DNA from 4 places in the Pseudomonas sp. B1-22 genome. Region 4 is predicted to be linked to each of the others. Evidence: predicted binding sites of a transcription regulator. Region 4 holds the regulator's gene; each other region holds the start of a gene.
The links. Region 4 encodes FliA, which starts transcription of late flagellar genes. Its sites were predicted from a motif close to CTAAAGTTTNNNNNNNNNNNGCCGNTAA; they were not measured.
Positions count from the first base shown of each region.

Region 1: motA (flagellar motor stator protein MotA) is a predicted target of FliA. The motif match lies at 1,707-1,734, and genes of this name have one in related genera.
Region 2: ACQ5BL_RS22385 (methyl-accepting chemotaxis protein) is a predicted target of FliA. The motif match lies at 1,501-1,528, and genes of this name have one in related genera.
Region 3: ACQ5BL_RS03905 (methyl-accepting chemotaxis protein) is a predicted target of FliA. The motif match lies at 1,495-1,522, and genes of this name have one in related genera.

Region 1 is NZ_JBCHVH010000003.1:480,533-484,507, forward strand. It holds gene rhdA (thiosulfate sulfurtransferase) at 1-5, opposite strand, end outside; gene ACQ5BL_RS14105 (HDOD domain-containing protein) at 144-1,670, opposite strand; gene motA (flagellar motor stator protein MotA) at 1,792-2,643, shown strand; gene motB (flagellar motor protein MotB) at 2,647-3,672, shown strand; gene rsgA (small ribosomal subunit biogenesis GTPase RsgA) at 3,819-3,975, opposite strand, start outside.
Region 2 is NZ_JBCHVH010000006.1:81,580-85,554, reverse strand. It holds gene ACQ5BL_RS22385 (methyl-accepting chemotaxis protein) at 1-1,458, opposite strand, end outside; gene ACQ5BL_RS22380 (Flp family type IVb pilin) at 1,612-1,812, opposite strand; gene cpaB (Flp pilus assembly protein CpaB) at 2,186-3,100, shown strand; gene ACQ5BL_RS22370 (type II and III secretion system protein family protein) at 3,116-3,975, shown strand, end outside.
Region 3 is NZ_JBCHVH010000001.1:824,752-828,726, reverse strand. It holds gene acnA (aconitate hydratase AcnA) at 1-1,385, shown strand, start outside; gene ACQ5BL_RS03905 (methyl-accepting chemotaxis protein) at 1,564-3,129, shown strand; gene ACQ5BL_RS03900 (alpha/beta family hydrolase) at 3,180-3,887, opposite strand.
Region 4 is NZ_JBCHVH010000002.1:225,688-229,662, reverse strand. It holds gene flhF (flagellar biosynthesis protein FlhF) at 1-362, shown strand, start outside; gene fleN (flagellar synthesis regulator FleN) at 531-1,361, shown strand; gene fliA (RNA polymerase sigma factor FliA) at 1,358-2,107, shown strand; gene ACQ5BL_RS07935 (chemotaxis response regulator CheY) at 2,284-2,658, shown strand; gene ACQ5BL_RS07930 (protein phosphatase CheZ) at 2,678-3,460, shown strand; gene ACQ5BL_RS07925 (chemotaxis protein CheA) at 3,492-3,975, shown strand, end outside.

The DNA.
Region 1 (3,975 bases), on a different contig from region 4:
GACATGTCGGAGTCTCCCGGTACGGCGGTCGGCCCACCGTGATGGTGGAGGCGGCGTGAGCTGGCGGCCCTGGGCTGCCCATTGAGGGGCGATAGTCTAAAGGGGCGCCAGTGTACCGGAAATCCCGGCGAACGCCGCGCGGCTCAGGAGGCGCCGCGGGACATCTGCCGGACAGCGTGTTCGATGCACTGCGCGGTGCGGCCGAAGGCCTGGGCGTGCAGGTCGCTCAACGGCTGGCCGTCGCGGTCGGCGGCCAGCAGCATGACCACCCGGCTGCCATTGCCCAGCGAGCGCAGCAGCAGGTGTTCGCTGGGCAGCAGCGCCTTTAGCGCGCCGGGCAGCACGGCGGAAAAGTCGGCCATGTTCGCCGGGCTCAGGCGCAGCTGTCCGGGTTGTTGCAGGAGTTTGCGCAGCAGCGGGCTGGCGGCGACCTCCAGCTTGAGTTCACTGGCTTCTGCGGCGAGCCCGAACTGCCGGCGTGCCTGCAGCCAGCTGCCGCCCTTGTCGGCGAGCAGGATCAGGCCGCGTTGCAGCCCGCAGGCCTGCAGGGCCGATTCGGCGCAGTCGAGCAATTGCACGGCGTTGCCGAACGGGCTGGGCGTCTGCAGCAGACGCGCACAGTGCTGGCGCCATTGGGCGAGGGTGTCGGGCGCCTTGGCCGGCTCCTCGGGCTTGGGACCATTCAGCCAGCGGCGGGCCTCCCAGGGCCAGAGCAGGGCCTCGGCCGGGTGCCAGAGCAGCGGCCGGGCGTGCCGGCGGGCGCTCTGCGCGGCCAGGCCGTGGACGGTTTGTTGCAGCTCTTCCAGCGGCATTTGCAGGTAGAGGCTGGTCAGGCGCTGCCAGCGCAGCATGTGCACGCCGCCCCAGGATTGGTGGGCCGCAGTGGCCAGGCTGTTGGCCAGCAGGATGGTATTGGCCGGGCGGGTCAGCCAGCGCTGCAACTCCGGGTCAGCGTCCAGGCGCTGTTGCTGGCCGAGCGGCTGGGTTTCGGTGTGGGCCACGTGCAGGGCGCGCACCAGCAGGCGCTTGTCGTCGCTGAGCAGCGCGTAGCCCTGGGCGACCCAGTCCGGCAGCCGCCAGCGCTCTGCCAGGGCCTGGCACAGCGGCAGCAGGCGGGTGCCGAGCAGCTCCTGCTCGACTTCGCTGCTGCAGCGCCCCAGGCCGTAGACCTGGCGTTGCCAGGTCTCCAGCAGTTCCGGCTTGGCCGTGGCCAGCGCCCAGAGCGGGGCGAGGGTGAACAGGCTGCCCCAGTGGATTTCCTGCCAGAGCCGCGCCAGGCGGTTGGCAAACAGGCCGCTGGCCTGCTGCATGGCGTGGCGGCTGATCAGCAGCAGTTGGCTCAGCGCGCGGGGCATCTGCGCCTCGGGCATCGACGGCAGGCGGTCGAGCAAATGGATGACGCGTGCCAGGCCCAGGCGGTTGAGGGCGACTTCCAGGCTTTCCGCCGGATTGTCGCGGGCACTCTCGGCGCGATTGGCCTCGCGCAGGATGGCGAAGGCCAGGGTCGGGCAGTCCTGCAGCAGGTCGGAGATGTCGCGGATCGAGCGGCGGCTGTCGTTCAGCGCCCGGCGAATCTCGTCGCGGTGCTCCTGGGGGACGGGCAGCGGCAGCTCTTCCAGCAGGGAGAGCCAGTCCGCGAGACGCTCTGGGGTAGGCACGGGTTTGGGCATGCGTGAGGCGCCGAACTGGTTTTTAGTGTTTTCGGCCTATAGTCTTGCCCGAAATCTCCGATAACAACAGGGAGGCGGGAATCATGCCTCTCATTCTGTTCACAGTTTCAGTCCGGTCCCCATGTCAAAAATCATCGGCATCATCGTCATCCTGGGCAGCGTACTCGGCGGATATCTGCTCTCCGGCGGCAAGATCGCGGCCATCATCCAGCCGTTCGAAGTGCTGATCATCGGCGGCGCGGCGCTGGGTGCCTTCCTTCAGGCGAACCCGGGCAGCACCTTCATGACGGTGCTCAAGAAAGCACCGAAGATGTTCAGCAACCGCTTCACCCACACCTTCTACCTGGAAGTGCTGGGCATGCTCTACGAGGTGCTCAACAAGAGCCGCCGCGAGGGCATGATGGCGATCGAGGCGGACGTCGAGGACCCGGGCGCCAGTCCGATCTTCAGCAAGTACCCGGCGGTGCTCAAGGACGACCGCATGACCGCGTACATCTGCGATTACCTGCGCATCATGTCCTCCGGCAACATGGCGCCCCACGAACTCGAAGGCCTGTTCGACATGGAACTGGGCAGCCTCAAGGAAGACTTCGAGCATCCCGCCCATGCCGTGACCCGCGTCGCCGACGCCCTGCCGGGTTTCGGTATCGTCGCCGCGGTGCTGGGCATCGTGATCACCATGGCCCTGCTCGGCCAGGGCAGCCAGGCCGAGATCGGCCACCACGTCGCCGCCGCACTGGTGGGTACCTTCCTCGGTATTCTCGCTGCCTACGGTTTCGTCGGCCCGTTGTCCAACGCCCTGGAGCATGACGCCAAGGAAGAGCTGAACCTGTACGAAGCCATCAAGGCCTGCCTGGTCGCCTCCGCCTCGGGCATGCCGCCGTCGCTGGCCGTGGAGTTCGGTCGCAAGGTGCTGCTGCCGGCGCATCGTCCGAGCTTTGCCGAGCTCGAGCAGGCTGTGCGCGGTCGCTAAACGATGGATAACAACCAGCCGATCATCGTCAAGCGCGTCAAGCGCTACGCCGCGGGCCACCATGGCGGTTCGTGGAAGATCGCCTTCGCGGACTTCGCCACCGCCATGATGGCGTTCTTCCTCGTGCTCTGGCTGCTGTCTTCGGCCACGCCGGAACAGAAGAAGGCCATCTCCGGCTACTTCCAGGACCCGATCGGCTTTACCGAAAGCGCCAGCCCCTATGTGATCGACCTGGGCGGCACGCCGACGCCGGCGCCGGACAAGACCTTGAATCCGCAGGTCGAGGCGCAGCCCGAGGCGAGCGTCAGTCCGAAGGAGGGGGCCAAGGTCGACGCCGAGCAGGCGGAGAACATTGCCGAGAAGCTGGAGAAGGAGCGCCTGGAGCTGCTGCTGCAGGAATTGCAGAACAAGGTCGACGAAAACCCGACCCTCAAGCGCTTCAAGGACCAGATCCTGTTCGAGATCACCCAGGACGGCCTGCGCATCCAGATCGTCGACTCGGACAACCGGCCGATGTTCGACCTGGGCAGCGCGCGCCTGCAGCCGTACTTCGAGGACATCCTGCTGGCGCTGGCCGAGACCATCAAGCAGGTGCCGAACAAGATCAGCATCAGTGGTCACACCGATGCCAAGCCCTATGCGGGCAACGGCGATTTCGGCAACTGGGAGCTGTCCGCCAACCGCGCCAACGCCGCGCGGCGCACGCTGGAGGCCGGCGGCTATCCGCAGGAGCAGATCGCCCGCGTGGTGGGCTACGCCTCTTCGGCACTGTTCGACCGCGACAAGCCGCTAAACCCGGTGAACCGTCGCATCGACATCATCGTCCTGACCAAGAAGGCCCAGCGCGCCATCGAAGGGCAGGACGGCAGCGACGCCAAGCCCGCTGACGGCGCCGCTCCGGGGGCCGCTGCGCCCGGCCCGGCAGCCGGGCAGGGTGAGCCAGTGCCGCCGGACCAGTTGAAGGAGAAGCTCAACCTGTTCGACGACGGCGGCACGCTGAAGCTTGATGAGCTGAACAAGCAGCAGTGAAACCCGCTGCGCAATGAAAAAGGCCAGCTGGAAAGCTGGCCTTTTCATTGAGCTTGTAGGAGCGAGCTTGCTCGCGAACAAGCCCCGCTGCGATGCCGTTCGCGAGCAAGCTCGCTCCTACAGGTCCCGCACTTCGGCATGCTCGGTCAGTACTCGTCTTCCGGCAGGCTGGCGAGGATATGCCGGTAGCTGGCCATCCGCTGCGGCGAGACGCGTCCGTCTTCCAGCGCCTTGAGCAGCGCACAGCCCGGCTCGCGGTCGTGCTTGCAGTCGCGGAAGCGGCAGTGGCCGAGCAGGTCGTGG
Region 2 (3,975 bases), on a different contig from region 4:
CGCTTCGATGGCGGCGTTCAGGGCCAGCAGGTTGGTCTGCTCGGAGATGCCTTTGATCACTTCGAGGATCTGGCCGATGTTCACCGTGCGGCTGTTCAGCGCCTCGATGTTGGCGCAGGCGGAGCTGATCTTGTCCGACAGCAGGTTCATCGCGCTGATGGTCTGCTCGACGACCTGGCGGCCATCGCCGGCCTGGTGCGAGGCATCGGTGGCGTGGTGCGAAGCGTCGGCGGCGTTGCGGGCGATTTCCTGGGCGGCGGCGCCCAGTTCGTTGATCGCGGCAGCCACGCTGTTGGTGCGGTTGGCCTGCTCGTCGGAGTTGCTCATCGACGAGTTGGAGGCGTTGACCACCAGTTGCGAGACGTCATGCAGGCTGCGGGCGGTGGAGGCGACTTCGCGGATGGATTCGTGGATGCGTTCGACGAAGCGGTTGAAGGCGTTGGCCAGCACGCCGAACTCGTCGTTGCTGGCGACCTTCAGGCGCTGGGTGAGGTCGCCGTCGCCCTGGGCGATGTCCTGCATGGCGCGGCCCATGTCGGTCAGCGGCGCCATCAGCACGCGGATCAGCATGCCCAGCAGGAACAGGATGGCGACGATGGCGATGACCGTGGCGATGACCGCCGAGGTACGGAAGTCGCTGAGCATGGCGTAGGCCGCGCTCTTGTCCAGCACCAGGGCGACGTACCAGGTCACGCCCGGCAGGCCCTTCACCGGGGACATGGACACCAGTTGCTCGTCACCGTTGAGGCTGACCTCCTGCACACCGGCCCGCACCTGCAGCGCGCCCTGCGGGTAGATGTCGGAGAGGTTCTTGAAAATCTGCTGGCTGTCCGGGTGCAGCAGGATCTTGCCGCTGTCGCTGACCAGGAAGGCGTAGCCGTTACCGTCGAACTTCAGCGAGTTGATGATGGCGGTGATGGTTTCCAGCTTCATGTCGCCGGCGGCGACGCCGACCAGTTGGCCGTTGCGCATCACCGGCATGGACATGGCGAGGATCTGCTCGTTGGTGCCGGCATCCAGGAAGGGCTCGGTGACGATCAGGCGGCCGGCGGCCACCGCATCCTTGTACCAGCCGCGCTGGCGCGGGTCATAGCCGTCGGGCATCGGTGCGTAGGGGCGCATGGTGAACACGCCGCTGGCCGCCTCGCCCAGGTAGACCGATTCGAAGTTCTTCTTGAACACCGCCTGCTCCAGCACGTGCTGGATGTGCTCAGGCGTCGGCTCCTGGTCCGCCAGCTGCGCAGCTTCGCTTTCCACCAGCTGGATGCGGCCCTCCAGCCAGCTCTGGATGTTGCTGGCCGTCAGGCTGCCGACTTCGGCGAGCTTGGATTCGGTGGCGTCGTGGATCGCCTCGCGCTGGCGGAAGTCGTTGAAGAGGATGAAGCAGGCGAAGGCGAAGATGACCACGAGGGAGGCCGCCAGAAGAATCTTCTTGGCGAAGGACAGCGAGCGAAGCATGGGTAGAGCATCCTGCAGGTGGAACGAAGGGGTAGGCAGGATGTGTCGGCGGGATGGCGGAAGACTTTAATTTGAAAATGGAATGGACCCGGCCGCCATTCATGGCGGCCGGGGCGAGGCTTTCTAGTGACGCTGCGCAGGCGCGATTTCCGGTTACGGTGCAGTCCCGGCCGGTAGCGAGGTGCCGATATCGGTGAACATGTTGCTGATATCAGTTCCGAGGATTCGTGCCCCGGCAATGATGACCACCCCGATAAGCCCGGCGATAACCGCATATTCAATCGCAGTTGCCCCTTCCTTGTCGGCTGCGAATGCCTTGGCCTTGCAATAGAACTTCAGAGTCAGCTCTTTGATGTTCAGGTTCATCGCGGTTGCTCCTGGCGGCACCTCCGGGGCGGCGCCCCGACTTCACCGTCAGGCTAGGCTCAGTATGGCGGAATGCAATTGCTCAAATAGCGCTAATACCAAAGTTATAGTCATGGAGAAGTAGAGCTAACTGAGGATTGGAATTTTCTCGTGGCCATTTGACGCTATTACCGCAGCAACTAAATTCTGCTTTGGAACAAGCAGAAACTAATTATGAGGAATGCTTCTTATCGAACTTCCTCGTCGGGCCGAAACAACAATAAGGGTCTGAAGGACGTATACCGGAGCTACCGGTGTTGTGACTTCCGATCAGGCTGTGGACCGCCAGGTTCACTTACCCGATGACGCCAAGGATGTGGACATGAATAGCAAGGTGCTGATGGTGTTCGCCGGGCTGTTGCTGTTGTGCGCCGGGGTTGTGGGTTATCTGGGATTGTCAGTGGGAAAGCCGGTGGCGCCGGTCGCCGGTGCCGTGCAGGAGGTCGCGCCCGCTGCGTTGGCCGAGGCTGACAAACTGCAACGTACGCCTGTGGTGGTGGCGCGCCGCGATCTTGCGGCACTGGCGGTGATTGCCAAGGACGATCTTGCCATCGAGTTGCTGCACACCGCCCCGGCGGGCAGTTACCCCAAGCCCGAGGCGCTGATCGGGCAGCGCGTCTGGGTCGCGGTGCCGGCCGGCAGCATTCTTTCCGCAGCGCTGATGGAGCCCGGCGGCCCGCTGGCGCGGACCATTCGCCCGGATGAGCGGGCCATGGCCATCGCGGTGGACGAGGTGATCGGCGGCGGGGGCTTCGTGCTGCCGGGGGATTACGTCGACGTGATGCTCTTCGTCAAGGATCAGCAGGGTACCGACCGTGTCGTCAGTGCCCAGGTGGTGCTGCCCGGGGTCCGGGTTCTCACCTATGGCGAGCAGATCGCCGTCGCCAGCGATGGGCAGGTCCGCAACGGCGGCGACCCGAAGGACAAGACCCCGCGCCCACCGCGTACCGCGGTGCTGGCCGTGCCGGCCGAGGCTGCCTCGCGCCTGATGCTGGCCAGCCAGGCCGGCTCGTTGCGCCTGGCGGTGCGCAGCAAGGACGAGAACCTGTACGAGAAGGACCAGCAGGGGCGCTACCTCCAGGCCTCGCTGAATGCTCCCGGCAGCCAGCCGATCACCCTCGAGCAACTGCTTGGCAAGGCCCGCCCTGCGCCGGCCGCGCGCCAGGTTTCGGCGCCGGAGGTGAGTGCGGGCGTCGTGGTCTACCGCGGTACCACCGTCACCCGTGAAGCACATTGAGCAAGGAGTGCATCGATGTCCAAGCGCTTCATCCTGTCGCTGGCTGCACTTCTGGCCTGTGCCGTCCACTCCGCTGCGCAGGCGGTGCCGAGCGCCTGCGCCGGATTCGCCGGGCGGCAGTTGAACCTCGATATCCAGCAGGGCGCCCAGGTCGACCAGCAATTGCCGGTACCGATCAAGCGCCTGGCCATCGGTGATCCGGCCATTGCCGACGTGCAGGTGGTCGACAAGCGTGACTTCCTTGTTACCGGCAAGGCCGAGGGCCTGACCAGCCTGCTGATCTGGACTCCCTGCAGCGACCAGCCGATGAGCAGTGTGGTGCGGGTCGGCTCACGGGCGATCGCCGACGCGGGCGGAGTCACCGGCAATCTGGCCGCCGGGATGTCCAACCAGGTGCAGACCGACATCCGCTTCGTCGAGGTCAGCCGCAGCAAGCTCAAGCAGGCCAGTACGTCGCTGGTTCGCCAGGGCTCCAATACCTTTATTCTGGGCTCTCCAGGCAGCCTGGGCGGACTGAAGATCGGTCTCGATGGCAGCCTGGGGCCCGATAGCACCTTCGGCAATGCCAATGGCGGTTTCAACATCATCTGGGGCGGCGGCAGCAGCAAGTGGCTGGGCTTCATCAATGCCCTGGAGGGCAGTGGCTTTGCCTACACCCTGGCGCGCCCCAGCCTGGTGGCGACCAGCGGGCAGAGTGCCTCCTTCCTGGCCGGTGGCGAGTTTCCGATTCCCGTGCCAAACGGCGATAACGACACCATCACCATCCAGTACAAGGAGTTCGGTGTGCGCCTGACCCTGACGCCCACGGTGATGAGCGACAAGCGCATCGCCCTGAAGGTGGCGCCGGAAGTCAGCGAACTGGACTTCAGCAGCGG
Region 3 (3,975 bases), on a different contig from region 4:
CCATCACCTCCTGCACCAACACCTCCAACCCCAGCGTGATGATGGCCGCCGGCCTGCTGGCGAAGAAGGCGCTGGAGAAGGGCCTGCAGCGCAAGCCCTGGGTGAAGAGCTCACTGGCGCCCGGTTCCAAGGTGGTCACCGACTACTTCCGCGCCGCCGGCCTGACCCGCTATCTGGACGAACTGGGCTTCGATCTGGTGGGCTACGGTTGCACCACCTGCATCGGCAACTCCGGGCCACTGCTGGAGCCGATCGAGAAAGCCATCCAGCAGGCCGATCTGACCGTCGCCTCGGTGCTCTCGGGCAACCGCAACTTCGAAGGCCGCGTGCACCCGCTGGTGAAGACCAACTGGCTGGCTTCACCGCCATTGGTGGTCGCCTACGCACTGGCCGGCACAGTACGCACCGACCTGACCAAGGACCCGCTGGGCATGGGCAAGGACGGCAAGCCGGTCTATCTGAAGGACATCTGGCCAACCCAGCAGGAAATTGCCGAGGCCATTCAGAAAGTAGACACGGCGATGTTCCACAAGGAGTACGCCGAGGTCTTCCAGGGTGACGAGAAATGGCGTGCGATCCAGGTGCCGGCCGCCCAGACCTACACCTGGCAGGACGATTCCACCTATATCCAGCACCCGCCCTTCTTCGAGCACATCGCCGAGGCGCCGCCGAAGGTCGAGGACATCCACAAAGCTCGCATCCTGGCGGTATTGGGCGACTCGGTGACCACCGACCACATCTCCCCCGCCGGCAATATCAAGAAGGACAGCCCCGCCGGCCGCTACCTCAGCGAGCACGGCGTGGCCTACGCCGATTTCAACTCCTACGGTTCGCGGCGTGGGAACCATGAAGTGATGATGCGCGGCACCTTCGCCAACATCCGCATCAAGAACGAGATGCTCGGCGGCGAGGAAGGCGGCAACACGCTCTACGTCCCAAGCGGCGACAAGCTGGCGATCTACGACGCCGCCATGCGCTATCAGCAGGACGGCACGCCCCTGGTGATCATCGCCGGCAAGGAATACGGCACCGGTTCGTCCCGCGACTGGGCGGCCAAGGGCACCAACCTGCTGGGCGTGAAAGCGGTGATCGCCGAGAGCTTCGAGCGCATCCACCGTTCCAACCTGGTGGGCATGGGTGTACTGCCGCTGCAGTTCAAGGACGGTCAGGATCGCAAGGCCCTGAAACTGACCGGCAAGGAAGTGCTGAGCATCAGCGGGCTGTCCGGTGAGCTGAAGCCACACATGAGCCTCAAGGTCGGGGTGACGCGCGAGGACGGCAGCCAGGACAGCTTCGAGGTGCTCTGCCGCATCGACACCCAGAACGAGGTCGAGTACTTCAAGGCCGGCGGCATCCTCCACTATGTGCTGCGCAGCCTGATCTGAGCCCCAACGCGGCGGCCCGCAATGGGCCGCCCGCGACTTTCGCAGGATTCCGTGACTGATGGCACCCAGCTATCGTCCTGTGCTGCTCTGACATTTTTCCGAAACAACCATCAACTTGCCGGTCCGGCGGCCGATAGCCTGACCAAGCGATTTGCTTCTGCTGTGGAATTCTCCTCCCATGCGCAACAACCAGCCGATCACCCAGCGTGAACGCACCTTCCCCGCCGACCAGCGACTGATCTCCACCACCGACGCCCGTGGCGTGATCACCTACTCCAACGACGCCTTCACCGCCGTCAGCGGCTTCTCCCGCGAGGAACTGCTGGGCGCGCCGCACAACCTGGTGCGCCACCCGGACGTGCCGCCGGCGGTCTTCGCGCACATGTGGGGCACCCTGAAGAAGGGCCGGCCATGGATGGGCATCGTCAAGAACCGCTGCAAGAACGGCGACCACTACTGGGTCAGCGCCTATGTCACGCCGGTCTTCGAGCGCAACGAAATCGTCGGCTTCGAGTCGGTGCGGGTGAAGCCCACCGCCGAGCAGGTGCGCCGCGCCGAGGCGCTGTACGCGCGAATCAACGCCGGCAAATCGGCCATCCCCAGCCGCGACCGCTGGTTGCCCGTGCTGCTGGACTGGCTGCCGTTCATCCTGATCGGCCAGATCGCCTTCCTCATCGGCGCCTGGCTGGACTCTCACTGGGGCTTCCTGCTCGCCGCGCTGCTCTCGATTCCGCTGGGCCTCGCTGGCCTGAGCTGGCAGCAACGCGGCCTCAAGCGTCTGCTGCAGCTGGCCGAACAGACCACCTCCGATCCGCTGATCGCGCAGATGTACACCGACAGCCGTGGCGCGCAGGCGCGGCTGGAAATGTCCATCCTCAGCCAGGAAGCGCGCCTGAAAACCTGCCTGACCCGTCTGCAGGACACGGCCGAATCCCTGACCGAACAGGCCCGCGAAGCCGACACCCTGGCGCACCACAGCTCCGCCGGCCTGGATCGCCAGCGCCAGGAGACCGAACAGGTGGCCACGGCGGTCAACCAGATGGCCGCCACCACCCAGGAAGTGGCCGACAACGTACAGCGCACCGCCGACGCCACCCGCCAGGCCAACGACCTGACCAGCCAGGGTCGGCTGATCGCCGCGGAAACCCGCGAAGCCATGCAGCGCCTGTCCAGCTCGGTGGGCGAAACCGGCGAAGCGGTCAGCCAGCTCGCCCGCGACAGCAATGAAATCGGCGGCGTGGTGGATGTGATCAAGGGCATCGCCGACCAGACCAACCTGCTGGCGCTCAACGCCGCCATCGAGGCCGCCCGCGCCGGCGAAATGGGCCGGGGCTTCGCCGTGGTGGCCGACGAGGTCCGCTCCCTGGCCCAGCGCACCGCCGAATCCACCGGGCAGATCCACCAGTTGATCGCCAACCTGCAGAACACCGCCACCGAGGCTGTGCGCGCAATGGAGGCCGGCCGCCGTCAGGCCGACGAAGGCGTGGAGCGGGTACTGCGTGCCGACAACGCCCTGGTGGGCATCAGCGACGCGGTGGCCAACATCACCGAGATGACCACCCAGATCGCCGCCGCAGCCGAAGAACAGAGCGCGGTGGCTGAAGAGATCAATCGCAACATCAGTACCATCGCCGACCTGGCCGACCAGACTTCCGGCGAAGCACAGCGCACTGCGCAGCTCAGCGAGGAACTGACGCAGACCGCGCACCGCCAGTATTCGCTGGTGGAGCGGTTCAATCGCTGAAGTGCGATGACCTGAATGAAAAAGCCCGTCCTTGAGACGGGCTTTTTCATTCAGCCGGGCAAATTCCTCAGGAATTCGCCGACAGACTCCGCCGTCGCGTCCAGATGCTGCCCATGGGTCAGCCCCGAAGCCTTGAGCGGCTTGAGGTCATGGTCGGCAGCCGCCAGCCAGTGCAGCCGGATGGCCGGCGACAAGGCGTAGCCCTCAACCGTGGGTCGATCACCCAGCGCATCGCGTTCGCCCTGGACGATCAGGGCCGGCGTCGTCAATTCGGCCAGGTGCGCCACGCGCGGCTTCTCCGGCTTGCCGGCGGCGTAGAAGGGATAGCCCAGGCAGACCAGCGCATCGGCGCCCAGCTCGTCCGCCAGCAGGCTGGCCATGCGCCCGCCCATGGATTTGCCGCCGATGGCCAGCGTGCCGGGTACCTCGGCACGCACCTGCGCATAGACCGCGCGCCAGCACTCCAGCAGCTGCTTCTGCGGGTTCGGCGGACGCCGGCGACCATCTTCCCGCCGCATGGCCATATAGGGGAACTCGAAGCGCACCACCGAGATACCCCGCTGGGCCAGGCGCGCGGCAATCTCGTCCATGAACGGACTGTCCATCGGCGCTCCCGCGCCATGGGCAAGGACCAGCGTCGCCGACAGCTCTCCCACGGCCGGGTTCCGCAGCAGCGACAAAGCACCGCAGGTAGGAGCATTCCGGGTTTCTGACGGCAATTGATCGGAATCAATATTCCGCGAGGGGCCTTTATCCATCCTTCACTCCGCTAATTCCGAATTAGTACCTATCCCAAGGGGGAGGGGCGGCATACGCCGTAAGCCGTAAAAAACCTGCCGGGATGGG
Region 4 (3,975 bases):
AAGCCCTGGCCGCGCAGAGCCTGAACGTGAAGAACTACCTGGTGCTGGCCGCGACCAGCCAGAGCCAGGTGCTCAAGGCCGCCTGGCAGAACTATCGTTCCTGTGGACTGGCCGGATGCATCCTGACCAAACTGGACGAAGCCGGCAGCCTCGGCGAGGCGCTCGCTCTGGCAATTGGCCAGCGTCTCCCGGTAGCCTATCTGGCGGACGGTCCGAAGATTCCGGATGATCTGCAGATTGCGCGCAGCCACCAGCTGGTCAGCCGCGCGGTGAGCCTGCAGGCACCGGAAGAGCCGAGCGAGGAGGCCATGGCCGACATGTTCGCCGGCCTGTACCAGCAGCCGGTGCGTCGCGCCAGCTGAACGAATTGAACGGCCCCATGGTGGGGTGACGGGCGGCCAGGTGGGTCGCCCGGCAAGGCGGATGCTCTGGGAGACGATCCGCGAACGCCGGAAGCGGTAGAGCACCGCAGCCGGCAAGGCCGCAGCGCCAGGGGGCGCGGCGGCTGATTGACGAGACAAGGTATTGATATGGGCATGCATCCTGTACAGGTAATCGCAGTCACCGGTGGCAAGGGTGGTGTTGGCAAGACCAACGTGTCGGTGAACCTGTCGCTGGCGCTGGCCGACCTCGGCCGCCGCGTCATGCTGCTGGACGCCGACCTGGGCCTGGCCAACGTCGACGTGCTGCTGGGCCTGACGCCCAAGCGCACGCTGGCCGATGTGATCGAAGGCGAGTGCGACCTGCGCGACGTGATCCTCCAGGGGCCCGGCGGCGTGCGCATCGTCCCGGCGGCTTCCGGCACGCAGAGCATGGTGCACCTCACGCCGATGCAGCACGCCGGCCTGATCCAGGCCTTCAGTGACATCAGCGACAACATCGACGTACTGGTGGTGGACACCGCCGCCGGCATCGGCGACTCGGTGGTGAGCTTCGTTCGCGCCGCCCAGGAAGTGCTGCTGGTCGTTTGTGATGAACCTACTTCCATCACCGACGCCTACGCTTTGATCAAGCTGCTCAACCGCGACTACGGCATGACCCGCTTCCGTGTGCTGGCGAACATGGCCCACAGCCCCCAGGAGGGCCGCAACCTGTTCGCCAAGCTGACCAAGGTCACCGACCGCTTCCTCGATGTGGCGCTGCAGTACGTCGGCGCCATTCCGTACGATGAGTCGGTTCGCAAGGCGGTGCAGAAGCAGCGTTCGGTGTATGAGGCGTTCCCGCGCAGCAAGGCTTCCCTGGCCTTCCGCGCGATAGCGCAGAAAGTCGACAGCTGGCCGCTGCCGGCCAACCCGCGTGGGCACCTGGAGTTCTTCGTCGAGCGCCTGGTGCAGCATCCGACCACGGGTTCGGCCGTATGATGACGGCCTCCGGAGCGCGTATGTACAGCAAGGCGCAGGCGCAGAACTCCCAGGACCAACTGATCCAGCGGTACGCGCCGCTGGTCAAGCGTATCGCCTATCACCTGCTGGGCCGTCTGCCGGCCAGCGTGCAGGTGGAGGACCTGATGCAGGCCGGCATGATCGGCCTGCTGGAAGCGGCGAAGAAATACGACGCCGGCAAGGGCGCGAGCTTCGAGACCTATGCCGGCATCCGCATCCGTGGCGCCATGCTCGACGAAGTGCGCAAGGGCGACTGGGCCCCGCGTTCGGTGCACCGCAATTCCCGCATGGTCAGTGACGCCATCCGCGCCGTCGAGGCCAGAACCGGTCGTGACGCTAAAGATCAGGAAGTTGCTGCCGAACTCAATATGAGCCTCGAAGAGTATTACGGCATCCTGAGCGACACCCAGGGCAGCCGCCTGTACAGCTTCGACGATCTGCTGCAGGACGGCGAGCAGGGCAGCGGCCTGGCCGAAGACGCTTCGCACCAGGGCAGCGAGCCCTCCCACGGCCTGGAAGACGAACGCTTCCAGGCGGCGCTGGCCGATGCCATTACCAAGCTGCCCGAGCGCGAGCGGCTGGTGCTGGCCCTGTACTACGACGAGGAGCTCAACCTCAAGGAGATCGGCGAAGTGCTGGGCGTCAGCGAGTCCCGGGTCAGTCAGCTGCACAGCCAGTGCGCCGCGCGCCTGCGGGCGCGTCTGGCGGAGTGGCGCGCGCACTGAGGTTCGGGTAGTTTCGCGTCGGCTTTTTCGTAGGCTTCAGATTTAGATTTCAGAATTCTTTCGGGCGACGTCCCTTTGACGCCGCCCACACGGGATGAGCGCACGCCGCTCAATGAATTGACGGCACGCCCGCCAGGACGTGCCTGGTATCGATGGAGGTCGGTTTGGACAAGAATATGAAAATTCTCATCGTGGACGACTTCTCCACGATGAGGCGCATCATCAAGAACCTCCTGCGTGACCTGGGGTTCACCAACACCGCAGAGGCCGACGACGGCACCACTGCGCTGCCGATGCTGCACAGCGGCAACTTCGACTTCCTCGTCACCGACTGGAACATGCCCGGCATGACCGGCATCGACCTGTTGCGCGCTGTGCGTGCCGACGAGCGCCTGAAGCACCTGCCGGTGCTGATGGTCACCGCCGAGGCCAAGCGCGACCAGATCATCGAAGCGGCCCAGGCCGGGGTCAACGGCTATGTGGTCAAGCCTTTCACCGCTCAGGTGCTGAAAGAAAAGATCGAGAAGATTTTCGAGCGGGTCGGCAGCTGAGGCTGACAGAGAGGGCGTCATGGATCTCAACGAATCCGCGGGTGACTTCGAGTCGACCCTGAAAAAACACGCGCGCGAATTGGTCGACTGCCTCGAACGCGGCGAAGTCCAGACCGCCGTGCAGCTGATCTCCGAGCTCAACCAGGCGCGCGATCGCGGGCTTTACCAGGAAGTCGGCAAGCTCACCCGCGAGCTGCACAATGCCATCGTCAACTTCCAGATCGACCCCAACTCCCGCCACGCCGAGGAGATGTCGCAGATCGCCGACGCCACCGATCGTCTCTCCTACGTGGTGAAGATGACCGAGAAGGCGGCCAACCGCACCATGGACCTGGTGGAAGAGTGCACCCCGGTGGTCATGCACATCGAGACCCAGGCCAAGGAACTGCAGGAAGACTGGGCGCGCTTCATGCGCCGCGAGCTGGGCCCGGAGGCCTTCCGCGAGCTGGCCAAGCGCGTCGAGCAATTCCTCTACATCAGCGCCCAGGACAGCCGCAAGCTTTCCGCGCACCTCAACGACATTCTTCTGGCGCAGGACTTCCAGGACCTCACCGGTCAGGTGATCAAGCGCGTCACCAAGCTGGTCACCGAGGTCGAGTCGAACCTGGTCAAGCTGGTCTGGATGGCCGGCCAGGTGGACCGCTACGCGGGCATCGAGCATGACTACCAGGGCATGAGCGAGGCCGTCGAAAAAGAAAGATCGTCCAAGGGTGAAGGTCCGCAAATCGCTGCCGATACAAGAAAGGACGTCGTATCCGGTCAGGACGATGTCGACGACCTGTTGTCCAGCCTTGGTTTTTAAGCGTCCGCTGACGCTGTAGAGGGAGCACCGAATGAGCTTCGACGCCGATGACGAGATCCTCCAGGACTTTCTGGTGGAGGCCGGCGAGATCCTCGAGCAGCTGTCCGAGCAACTGGTCGAGCTGGAAAGCCGACCCGATGACATGGACCTGCTCAATGCGATTTTCCGTGGGTTCCACACCGTCAAGGGTGGCGCGGGCTTCCTCCAGCTGAACGCGTTGGTGGAGTGCTGCCACATCGCCGAGAACGTGTTCGACATCCTGCGCAAGGGCGAACGCCGTGTGGACGCCGAGCTCATGGACGTGGTCCTGCAGGCGCTGGATACCGTCAACGTGATGTTCCAGCAGGTGCGCGATGCCGAAGAGCCGACTCCGGCGACTCCCGAGCTGCTGGCCGCGCTGTCGCGCCTGGCCGAGCCGGGTGGCAGCGAGCCGGCCGAAGCACCGCAAGCCGTCGAGCCTGAGCCGGTTGCGGAAGCTCCCGCCGCCTACGGCGACATCACCGATGCCGAGTTCG